Linked DNA regions of Mastigocladopsis repens PCC 10914. The protein of the gene in region 1 interacts with the protein of each later gene in a pairwise test. Links are inferred from orthologs where the notes say so. Each region holds a gene or a part of one and is shown on either strand. Other genes may lie near its edges.

Region 1 (4,890 bases):
TAAAACTAACAACAATATACGGATATGATTTGCATCTCGCGAGTCAAGTTGTTGTAATATTTAATACTTTTAATTTCACAAATCAGCTATTGTCTCAGGGCTGAATAATAAATAATTTTTATAATTGTAAGTAGTAACTTAGAATATTCTATATCTAAACTTTAAGAGTTAGATTGCCAAAGTTTTTAGTAGGGGTGTCAGGGTATAGGCGATAAAGGCGCATGGCTTTGTGCCCCTACCCTGAGTTAATTAAGTACTTCGCTGTTTACTTGGAATCAAGACTTGCTTGGAAATTTGGAGGCAGAATGACCTTGTCCACTACGTGAACGACACCGTTACTGGCTGGAATGTCTGCCTGAATGACCTTAGCATCTTTCACGGTGACTGTACTGGTGGTACTGTCAACCTTGATTGTCACAGGAGTCCCCTCAACAGTTTTGACTTGTCCAGATGTCAGTTGACTCGAAGTCACTTGTCCAAGTATAACATGGTAGCTTAAAAGCTTCACGAGTTGTTGTTTGTTTTCTGGGTTGAGAAGGTTGTTTAGTGTAGCTTTTGGTAAAGCCGCAAAAGCAGCGTCAGTAGGTGCAAAGACTGTGTAGGGTCCTGGTTCAGCCAGTCGTTCAGTAAAGCCTGCGGCTTGCACTGCCCGTGTTAGCGTTGTAAAAGACCCCTGAGCAGATGCAGACTGTGCTAGCTGTGCCAAATTTTGGCTGGCTGTTGGGGTCGTGGGAGTTTCCGCAATTGGAGGCACAGCTGGAGGAACATCTGCTACTGGAGTTTCGGTAGTTTGAGTTGTTGTATTCTCTGCACTAGGCTGACCACAAGCAGACAAAGCAATGAGACTACTTGCACAAATAACACCAAACAATGCTTTTCCCAAAATGCCTTTACTTGCTTTCATAGCTACATATTATGTATTGTTAATATCACTCTATAACTTTTAACAAAACTTAATAAAGTAACTGAGATAGTCCCTCAGTCCTAAGGAATAGATTGAGGCGGAATGGAGTGTCGCGGGATAGTTACCCAGTTTGCTATTAGCTAAAACAGGTCATACCAAATCTTTTTGAAAGCCTTATGAAAGCTTAAAGAGTCCGTTACTCAACAAATCTCCAACATCTCTCGCAAAAGCAAAGTACGGTTATCCGTAAGCATAGCCGTACTTAAATTGTGCGAAAAATTTACTAATTATGCCTAAATTGCATTAATTATGCACACCCACAAGATTTAGATATCTAAATCAGCTAAGTTGAGTTTAGAACCGTAGGTTTCAATGAATTCGCGACGGGGTGCTACGCGATCGCCCATCAAAATCGTGAAAATGCGATCAGCTTCGGCTGCATCCTCAATTTCCACTTGCTTGAAGGTACGAGTTCCTGGGTTCATTGTGGTTGTCCAGAGTTGTTCTGGCATCATTTCACCCAAACCTTTGAAGCGTTGGATGGTGTAGTTCGCGTTGTCGGGAAACTCAGCGAGGCGCTGTTGCAGTTCGCGCTCGCTATAGCAATAATAGTGATTGCGTCCACGCTCTACTTTAAACAGTGGTGGACAAGCAATGTAGATATGCCCCTGTTCAATCAGCGCCCTCTGATACCGATAGAAGAAAGTTAATAACAGAGTCCGGATGTGCGCTCCATCTACGTCAGCGTCAGTCATAATGACTATACGGTGATAGCGCAGTTGCGATGCGTCGAATTCCTCGCCCTTAACTCCTAAACCGAGTGCTGTAATTAGCGCCTGAATTTCAGTATTTTTATAGATTTTGGCGTCGTCAGTTTTCTCGATGTTCAGTATTTTACCGCGTAGGGGGAGAATTGCTTGGAATCGGCGATCGCGTCCTTGTTTGGCACTCCCGCCTGCCGAGTCCCCTTCCACGATGTAAATTTCCGACTCCTTAGGATCTCTAGTACTGCAATCTGCCAATTTTCCGGGTAATGGTGAAGATTCCAGCACCGATTTGCGACGCACTAATTCCCGCGCATGGCGTGCTGCTTCTGCGGCTTTGAAGGCTTGGATGGCTTTATCTAAAATCGAATCGGCGATACTAGGACGAAATTCCAGGTACTCGGTGAGAACTTCTCCCACAAAAGAATCGACAATTCCGCGGACTTCTGTGTTGCCTAGTTTGGTTTTGGTTTGCCCTTCAAATTCTGGATCTGGTACTTTAACGGAAATCACCCCTGTCAAACCTTCGCGGACGTGTTCGCCGCTGAGGTTGGGTTCATTATCTTTGATTTTGTTGCGCTTGCGGGCGACTGCATTCAAGGTGCGAGTTAAGACTGTCTTCAACCCTTCTAGGTGTGTGCCACCATCCACCGTGCGAATATTATTGGCAAAGCCTAGTAAATTGTCAGTATAAGCATCAGTACACCATTGCAATGCCACTTCCACGTTTACGTTGTTGCGTTCTCCTTGCACAAAGATAATCTCTTCATGCAATGCCTGCTTATCACTGTTCATGTAGGCAATGTATTCTCGAATACCACCTTTGTATTCGTAGGTTTCTACCTTGGGTGTATCACTTTTCAGTAATTCCAAACGGTGATCTGTAAAAGTAATTTTGACACCAGCATTCAGATATGCTAACTCCCGCAGGCGACTTGCTATAGTAGTGTAATCAAATTCAGTAACGGTCGTGAAGATTTGGGAGTCTGGTTTGAAGGTGACAGAAGTTCCGGTGCGGTTTTCTTTGTAAGGCTTTGCTATCAGTTCCGTAACGGGAACACCCCGTTCGTAACGCTGGATATGAACCTTTTTATCTCGCCAAACCGTAACTTCTATCCACTCCGACAGGGCATTCACTACAGAAACACCAACCCCGTGCAATCCTCCAGAAACTTTGTAGCCGCCGCTGCCAAATTTACCCCCGGCGTGCAGAACGGTTAACACAGTTTCCAATGCTGATTTTCCCGTTTGGGGGTGAATATCTGTAGGAATACCCCGACCATCATCTTGTACTGTACAAGAACCATCAGCGTTGAGATCCACCTCCACATGGGTGCAGTAACCCGCCAAAGCTTCATCTATCGAGTTGTCTACCACCTCGTAAACTAAATGGTGGAGTCCTCGCGGACCTGTGGAACCAATGTACATTCCCGGTCTTTTGCGAACGGGTTCCAGACCTTCCAGAACTTGAATCTGAGCGGCACTGTAACTGCTCGTCATGTAAAATCTCCTGTTAAGTGGGGGTGAAGTCGCCTAAAGGCGAAAAAATATTAAAACACTCCAAAATTCTAACACAAAAGCCTTGGTGGCGACTTTAGGGCAATCTGAAGAGAAGTTTATGATAGGGATGTACCCTTTTCGTCATTCGTCATTTGTCCTTCGTATAAGTACCAATGACTAATGATTAATGACTCATGACTCATGACTAAACTCATTGTGATTTGTGGCGCGACGGCGACAGGTAAATCGGGATTGGCGTTGGACTTGGCGATGCGACTCGGTTGTGTCATTCTCAGTGCAGATTCCCGTCAGGTTTATCGGGAGTTTGATATTGGTACAGCTAAACCTACAGAAACTGAACAAAAGTTAGTACCGCACTATCTTATAAATATCTGTGACCCAACGGATACTATGACAGTTGCAGATTATCAAGAGCAAGCACAGGCGTTAATTGCTTCTCCCCCAACAATTGGACAAGGAAAAGTAGCGGGAGTAGCGGGAGTAATTACTCTCTCATCTTCTCTAACTTCCCCCACTTCCCCACCTCTGCTAGTTGGTGGTACGGGTTTATACATACGCTCCATCACGCGGGGTATGAAGATTCCCAGGGTTGCACCGCACAAGGAATTGCGATCGCAATTGGAATCTTTTGACCAAAGGCAATTGTACGCTATATTGCTACAAGTTGACCCCATTGCAGCACAAAAGATTCATCCTAACGACCCAGTGCGGACTTTAAGAGCATTGGAAGTATTTTATGTCACTGGTCGCCCAATTTCCGAGCAGCAGGGAGAGAACCCCCCAGATTATCCCATTTTGCAAATTGGTTTAGACTGTGACTCTGCTCACCTTACCCACCGCATTACACAGCGCACTGAGAAGATGATTGCAGATGGTTTAGTCGCAGAGGTGGAGTATCTTTGCCAGAAATATGGTGCTGATTTACCTTTGCTAAATACTTTGGGTTATCAAGAAATCAAGCAATATTTGGCAGGGGATATTTCTTTAAATGAAGCTAAAGAATTAACTGTGTTGCACACAAAGCAATTTGCTAAACGCCAACGCACTTGGTTTAAAGCATATCCGCAAATTGAATGGTTTGATATTGAGAGTCCAGATTTATTAGAAAAAATTTGCCAGCGTGTGCAAGGATTTCTGGAATCTTAACTGACACTTGAGAGCGTTATTTCTAGGTTAGTTGATCACGGGTAGAAAGGAGCTTGGGCGTTTATGTACAACCGTGACAGAGCAGTAGTTAAGCAGGGAGGTTGTGCGAAAATTTATTTACTGGTCATGCCCTCAATCTCGCCCCGTGAAAAAAATTCTGATTCTCACAGCCAATCCAAAAGACACGGATAATTTACGCCTAAATGAAGAGGTACGAGAAATTCAAACAGGCTTAGAAAGGGCACGTAAACGAGACCAGTTTGAAATTATCTCACGGTGGGCGGTGCGCTCTGATGATTTGCGGCGGGCATTGTTGGACTATGAACCGCAGATTGTACATTTTTCTGGACATGGGGCAGGTGCTCAAGGATTAGTTTTGGAAGACAGCGCGGGAAAGATGCAATTAGTCAGCGCTCCATCTTTGGCGCGGTTGTTCAAGCTTTTCCAAAACAAAGTTGAGTGTGTGTTGCTGAATGCCTGTTATAGCGAGGTACAAGCAGAAGCAATTTGTCAACATATTAACTATGTGATTGGCATGAATCAGGCAATTGGCGA
Region 2 (5,130 bases), 2.7 Mb from region 1 along the record:
TTTCCCGCACTGCTGTCACCAATGAACTACGCATAATCTCATTTTGGAAAAAAGGCAAAGCGCCTTCTGGGGTCAGTACTGCATCTACATCTTGAGCTGCTAGCCTGAGATATCCAGTGGTGTAACCTTCAATGGCGCGACGAAAACCTTCAGGGTAAAGTTTGATTTCGTTGGGGATATTACCTTGAATAATCCCCACTTTTAGCGCTGCTTCTGGTGGTTGGGGAAGAGGACGAGTGTATAAACCAAAACCAATGAGGTGGAGAGTGATGAATACTGTGGCGGCGGTTACTAAATAAACGAAGCGTAGAGGCATAGAGGAGAGAATGAGGTTTTTTCTCTCTACGCTCTCTGCGTCTCGGCGGTTTATCCATGCTTCAGCAATCAAGCCATTCACCGCGACAAGAGCCGCTGTCACCGCGCTTGGTCCAGACAGTTGACCAAGGTGTAAAATAACGAGATTATACGGACTTTGAGTGTAAGAAAGAGAACTCCACCACAAAGGTCCAGCACTCCAAAGGGCTTCTAAGCCGCACCATAGAGCGGTGCCAATGAGGACGCGGATGAGAGGAGGAGGGGGGGAGGGGAGGAGGGGGGGAGTGGAGGAAAAAGATTGAAATTTGCGATGAATCCAAACTTTAAAACTCAAAATCCAGGAGAAGCAAATTGCCCAACTGGCAACTAATGCGGCTCCCCAGAGAGTGATGAATATCCAGCAAAAAAGAGCGATCGCCAAACTCGCCAACCAAGGAACCCCCATCCAAGTCATGGGGTGAATCCCAGTAATCCAGGATAAGGCAAGACCGTGATAACCAATACCCCAAACAAGGGAGACGGGGATGAGGAGATGGGGAGTAGGGGGAGTAGAGTTTTTTCGTTGTGAAGAACGAATAACTAATACCCACAGGGGAGCAAGGGCAATCCACCCTAAGAACCATGCACCAAAAGGTGCAACGGTCAACCCCATCAAAACACCGCTAGATAGAGCAATTAGGTAAGGGATTAAGATAGTAAACTTCTTCCCCTGCTCCCCCTGCTTCCTACTCTGCCTCTTCTGCATCACCAGTATCGGGGGGTACGATCGCCACTCCCGTGATTACATCATCTTCATCAAGGCGCTGTACTCGCACCCCAGTTGCTGATCGCGATTGTATGGAAATTGCATTTGTCGCCTGCCGGATGATGATACCGCGACTAGTGACCATCATAATTTCATCGTCGCTGTTGACAATGTGCAAGGTTGCCAGTTGGTCTTTTATTTTGCGGTTTTTGAATTTGGTTGCCATTAAACCTTGCCCAGCACGATTTTGCAGTCGGAATTGGGAAACTGGGACGCGTTTGCCGTATCCTCCCATTGTAATAACCAATGCCCAAGGACCAGTACTGCCGTTGCCGGAGACTTCTATGGACTCTTCATTTTCAATTTCTTCTGTTTCGATTTCCTCGATTTCGGCTTCTGTGCTTGTATCTTCTAAAGTGGCAAGAATGGCAGCAGGGAGAATATCCATACCTACCAGTACGTCACCCTTACGCAATTTCATCGATTTCACCCCACGAGTTGCCCGTCCTAAAGGACGCAGTTGTTCGTGAGTGCATCTAAAGTGAATTGCCATACCCTGACGGGAACCAATGATCACGCTGTCTTCGACTCTGGCGCGTCGCACCCACCGGAGTTGATCACCTTCTTCTAAGGATATGGCAATCAAGCCGTTGGCACGAATGTTGCTAAATGCTGCCAACTCTGTTTTCTTGATATTGCCACCCTTGGTGAGCATGACCAAATATTCATCGCTGGTAAACTCTGTAACAGGGACAATCGAGGTGATTTTCTCCTCTTTGGGAATGGGCAGCATTTGCACTATTGGCGTTCCGCGACTGGTTCGGGAACTCACGGGTATTTGATACGCTTTCAGGCAGTAGACAACACCTCGTTCGCTAAAGAAGAGAACGCTGTCATGGTCGCAGCACGTCAAGAAATGCTCAACGCCGTCATCTTCTTTCATCTTGGCAGCTGCTTTGCCTCTGGTTGCACGGCTTTGCGCCTCAAAGGTATTCACTGCCATTCGTTTGATGTAACCTTGCTCTGTCAACAGAATCAGGGCTTTTTCATTGGCAATGAGGTCACGCTCATCGATTTCTCCTTCAAGGGGTGAAATGACCGTGCGCCGAGGTGTCGCGTGTTTCTCTTTGAGTTGCTTGACTTCGGTTTGAATGATTTCAAGAATCCGCTCTCGCCGTGCCAAGATATCCTGCAAGTTAGCAATGATTGCTTGTAATTCTTCGTGTTCTGAGCGGATTTTGTCTGCTTCTAGGGCTGTTAAACGTCGCAGCTGCATTTGCAATATCGCATCTGCTTGCGCTTCCGAAAGTCCGTAGGTTGTCATCAACTCGCCTTTGGCTGTCGGCGCATCAGGTGCATGGCGAATCAAGTTGATAATTTCATCTAGGTGGGCTAGGGCAATCAACAAGCCTTGCAGTATGTGGTCGCGTTCTTCGGCTTTTCGCAGTTCGTATCGAGTACGTCTGGTAATAGCTTCAATGCGGAAATCCAAGAAGACTTGCAAAAACTCCTTCAGGGTGAGTATCTGCGGTTCGCCATTCACCAGCGCCAGCATATTCGCCCCAAAGTTTGCTTGCAGCGGCGTTTGCTTGTAGAGGTTGTTTAGTACGACACGGGGATAAGCATCGCGCTTGAGTTCTATCACAATTCGCATCCCATCGCGATCGCTCTCATCCCGAATATCGGCAATTCCCTCTATCCTCTTTTCGTTCACCATCTCGGCGATTTTTTCAATCAGCGCCGCTTTGTTGGTTTGGTAGGGCAATTCGGTGATGATGATTGCGTCTCTGTCAGGGCGTCCTCGCTGTTCAATCGTTTCAATTGTAGCCACACCGCGCATGGTGATCGAACCGCGCCCTGTGGTATAAGCTTCCCTAATTGCCGATGTTCCCAAAATCTGACCTCCTGTAGGAAAGTCAGGCCCAGGAATATACTGTATTAACTGAATATCAGTTATTTCTGGATTTTCAATCAGTGCTACCAACCCATCAATCAATTCCCCCAAGTTATGCGGCGGGATGTTGGTTGCCATACCCACCGCGATCCCAGAGGAACCATTGAGCAGTAACTGCGGAACCCTTGCTGGCAGCACTGTTGGTTCTTGCTGGGAAGCGTCGAAGTTATCGACGAAATCAACTGTTTCCGATTCGATATCTTGTAGAAGGGCATCGCCGGTTAAAGCTTGCAAGCGGCATTCTGTGTATCGCATTGCCGCTGGTGGATCGTTGTCCACCGAACCGAAGTTTCCATGCCCTTCAACTAAGGGCGATCTCATGGAAAAATCCTGCGCCATCCGCACCAAAGCGTCATAGACAGCTGTGTCGCCGTGGGGGTGATATTTACCCAGCACTTCCCCTACCACACGAGCGCATTTTTTAAACGGGCGCTCGTGGATTAGCCCCAGTTCATGCATTGCGTAGAGAATGCGACGATGCACAGGTTTCAGACCATCCCTGGCGTCTGGCAGTGCCCGACCTACAATTACGCTCATCGCGTATTCCAAATATGACCGGGACATTTCATTCCGCAGGTCAGTAGGGATAATCCTCTCCTGAGAGGTTGTCATAACCCAAAAAACTCCAAAAATTGCAAATTTTAGGCTTTATACTGAGAAAAAAGCAAAACTATTCCCAATTATTGCTGAATAATTGCCGTAATTTGATACAATTCTAGCATATATTGCTGTTTTCTGGCTTGTACCATGAACAGTGAAAGGTCAAAAATAAACAGTTATTAAGCTGTTAACTGATAGCTAATAACTGGTTAATCATGAGTGCTCATGGCTTCTTGTCCAGACTTAAGTTGAGATGCAATAAAGGGAACTTTGGGCGCAAGAAAAAATCCAATCAGACTGGCAAACAGGATTGGAGTAAAGGGGCTGAAGTTGGTCAATTTTGACAACAGCAAGGTTGTGCTGATTGGTGTGCGCGTCACAGAAGCATTGATAGCTGCCATCGTACAAATCATCGCAAGCGTGGGATTAAGTCCAGGAATTAAGGCTGCAACGGCTTTACCGACACAAGCACCCGTGAAAAACAAAGGAATAATAAATCCACCGCGCCATCCACCAGTCACAGTCATGCTAATGGTAGCCATTTTAGCTAAGGCAAGCACAAACAAAAAAACGACAGGAAAGCTTTGATTGATAACCTCATCTAACTCCTCATGTCCAAAATAACGGGTGAGAGGTAACAGAGTTGCTAAAATGCCCAATCCCAGTCCTGCTATTGTTGTGCGTAGATAAATTGGTTCACCAATCAAGGCAAAGACTCGGTCACATCCGCGAAAAATACTCATGAAAATCCATCCCGCCGCAACTCCGACAATCCCAAACATGATAGCTACGGCAAAATCATTTATGCTCTCTAGATGGTACTGAGGGAAATGCCAGGTGGGTGCAATCCCCAAATTTGTAATTGCTGCAAAGACCAGATAACTAGCGCAACTTGAAACAATGGCGGGCATCAGGGCTTCGTAATACTCCACAATATGCTGGTGGTGCAAAATCTCCAAGGCGAACATAGCACCACCAAGAGGTGCGCCAAACAAAGCAGTGAAGCCCCCAGCCATCGCCGCCAGACTCATGGATCTGAAGTCTTCACCTTGAAGTCTTAAACGGTCAGCAACCCAAGTGCCAAAGGAACCCGTGACCTGTACCAACGGTGCTTCTGGTCCAGCGCTGCCGCCCGCTGATATGCTGACTAGGGAAGCAAGAATCATTGAAGGATTTTTGCGAGCATCCAGCCGTCCGCCCTGAAAATGGATGTTATCAACTATGACACCAATTTCACCAGGATTCCCAAGGAAATGAATCACCAGACCGATAACTAAACCAGCCAATGGCATCACGAACAGGAGACTAGGACCCTGAAATCTTTGGAGTCCATGAATCATCAGTTCTAGGACAATCCAGTACAACCCAGCAAATAAACCACAAAAAATCCCTACAACAGCCCAGCGTAAAACCCAACGCGAAATCATGAAAGGATTACGCCTTGCTCGTCCAAAAAGCTGAGAGAATGTCCAACGTTGAGTTTGCTCAGTAGGAGGGCGTTTGTTTGGTAGCACTG

Evidence for each region. Proteins that work in one complex are often made in the same cells at the same time.
Region 2: the proteins of gyrB (region 1) and gyrA interact in binary tests that used the Escherichia coli proteins (3 or more experiments, as listed by UniProt). The link is inferred for Mastigocladopsis repens PCC 10914 from one-to-one orthologs.

What each region holds. Positions count from the first base shown.
Region 1 is NZ_JH992901.1:2,908,467-2,913,356, reverse strand. Bases 700-3,633 are described here. They hold gyrB (DNA topoisomerase (ATP-hydrolyzing) subunit B), read right to left. Parts: upstream 3,169-3,633; coding sequence 1,231-3,168; downstream 700-1,230. Other genes in these bases: miaA (tRNA (adenosine(37)-N6)-dimethylallyltransferase MiaA), read left to right, coding at 3,370-3,633; MAS10914_RS0115140 (fasciclin domain-containing protein), read right to left, coding at 700-904. Outside these bases: more of MAS10914_RS0115140, read right to left, coding at 266-699; more of miaA, read left to right, coding at 3,634-4,335; MAS10914_RS0115125 (AAA-like domain-containing protein), read left to right, coding at 4,439-4,890. UniProt on the Escherichia coli protein: DNA gyrase negatively supercoils closed circular double-stranded DNA in an ATP-dependent manner to maintain chromosomes in an underwound state.
Region 2 is NZ_JH992901.1:193,789-198,918, reverse strand. The notes cover bases 834-4,007. They hold gyrA (DNA topoisomerase (ATP-hydrolyzing) subunit A), read right to left. Parts: upstream 3,627-4,007; coding sequence 1,041-3,626; downstream 834-1,040. Other genes in these bases: MAS10914_RS0102900 (chloride channel protein), read right to left, coding at 3,824-4,007; lnt (apolipoprotein N-acyltransferase), read right to left, coding at 834-1,060. Outside these bases: more of lnt, read right to left, coding at 1-833; more of MAS10914_RS0102900, read right to left, coding at 4,008-5,128. UniProt on the Escherichia coli protein: A type II topoisomerase that negatively supercoils closed circular double-stranded (ds) DNA in an ATP-dependent manner to maintain chromosomes in an underwound state.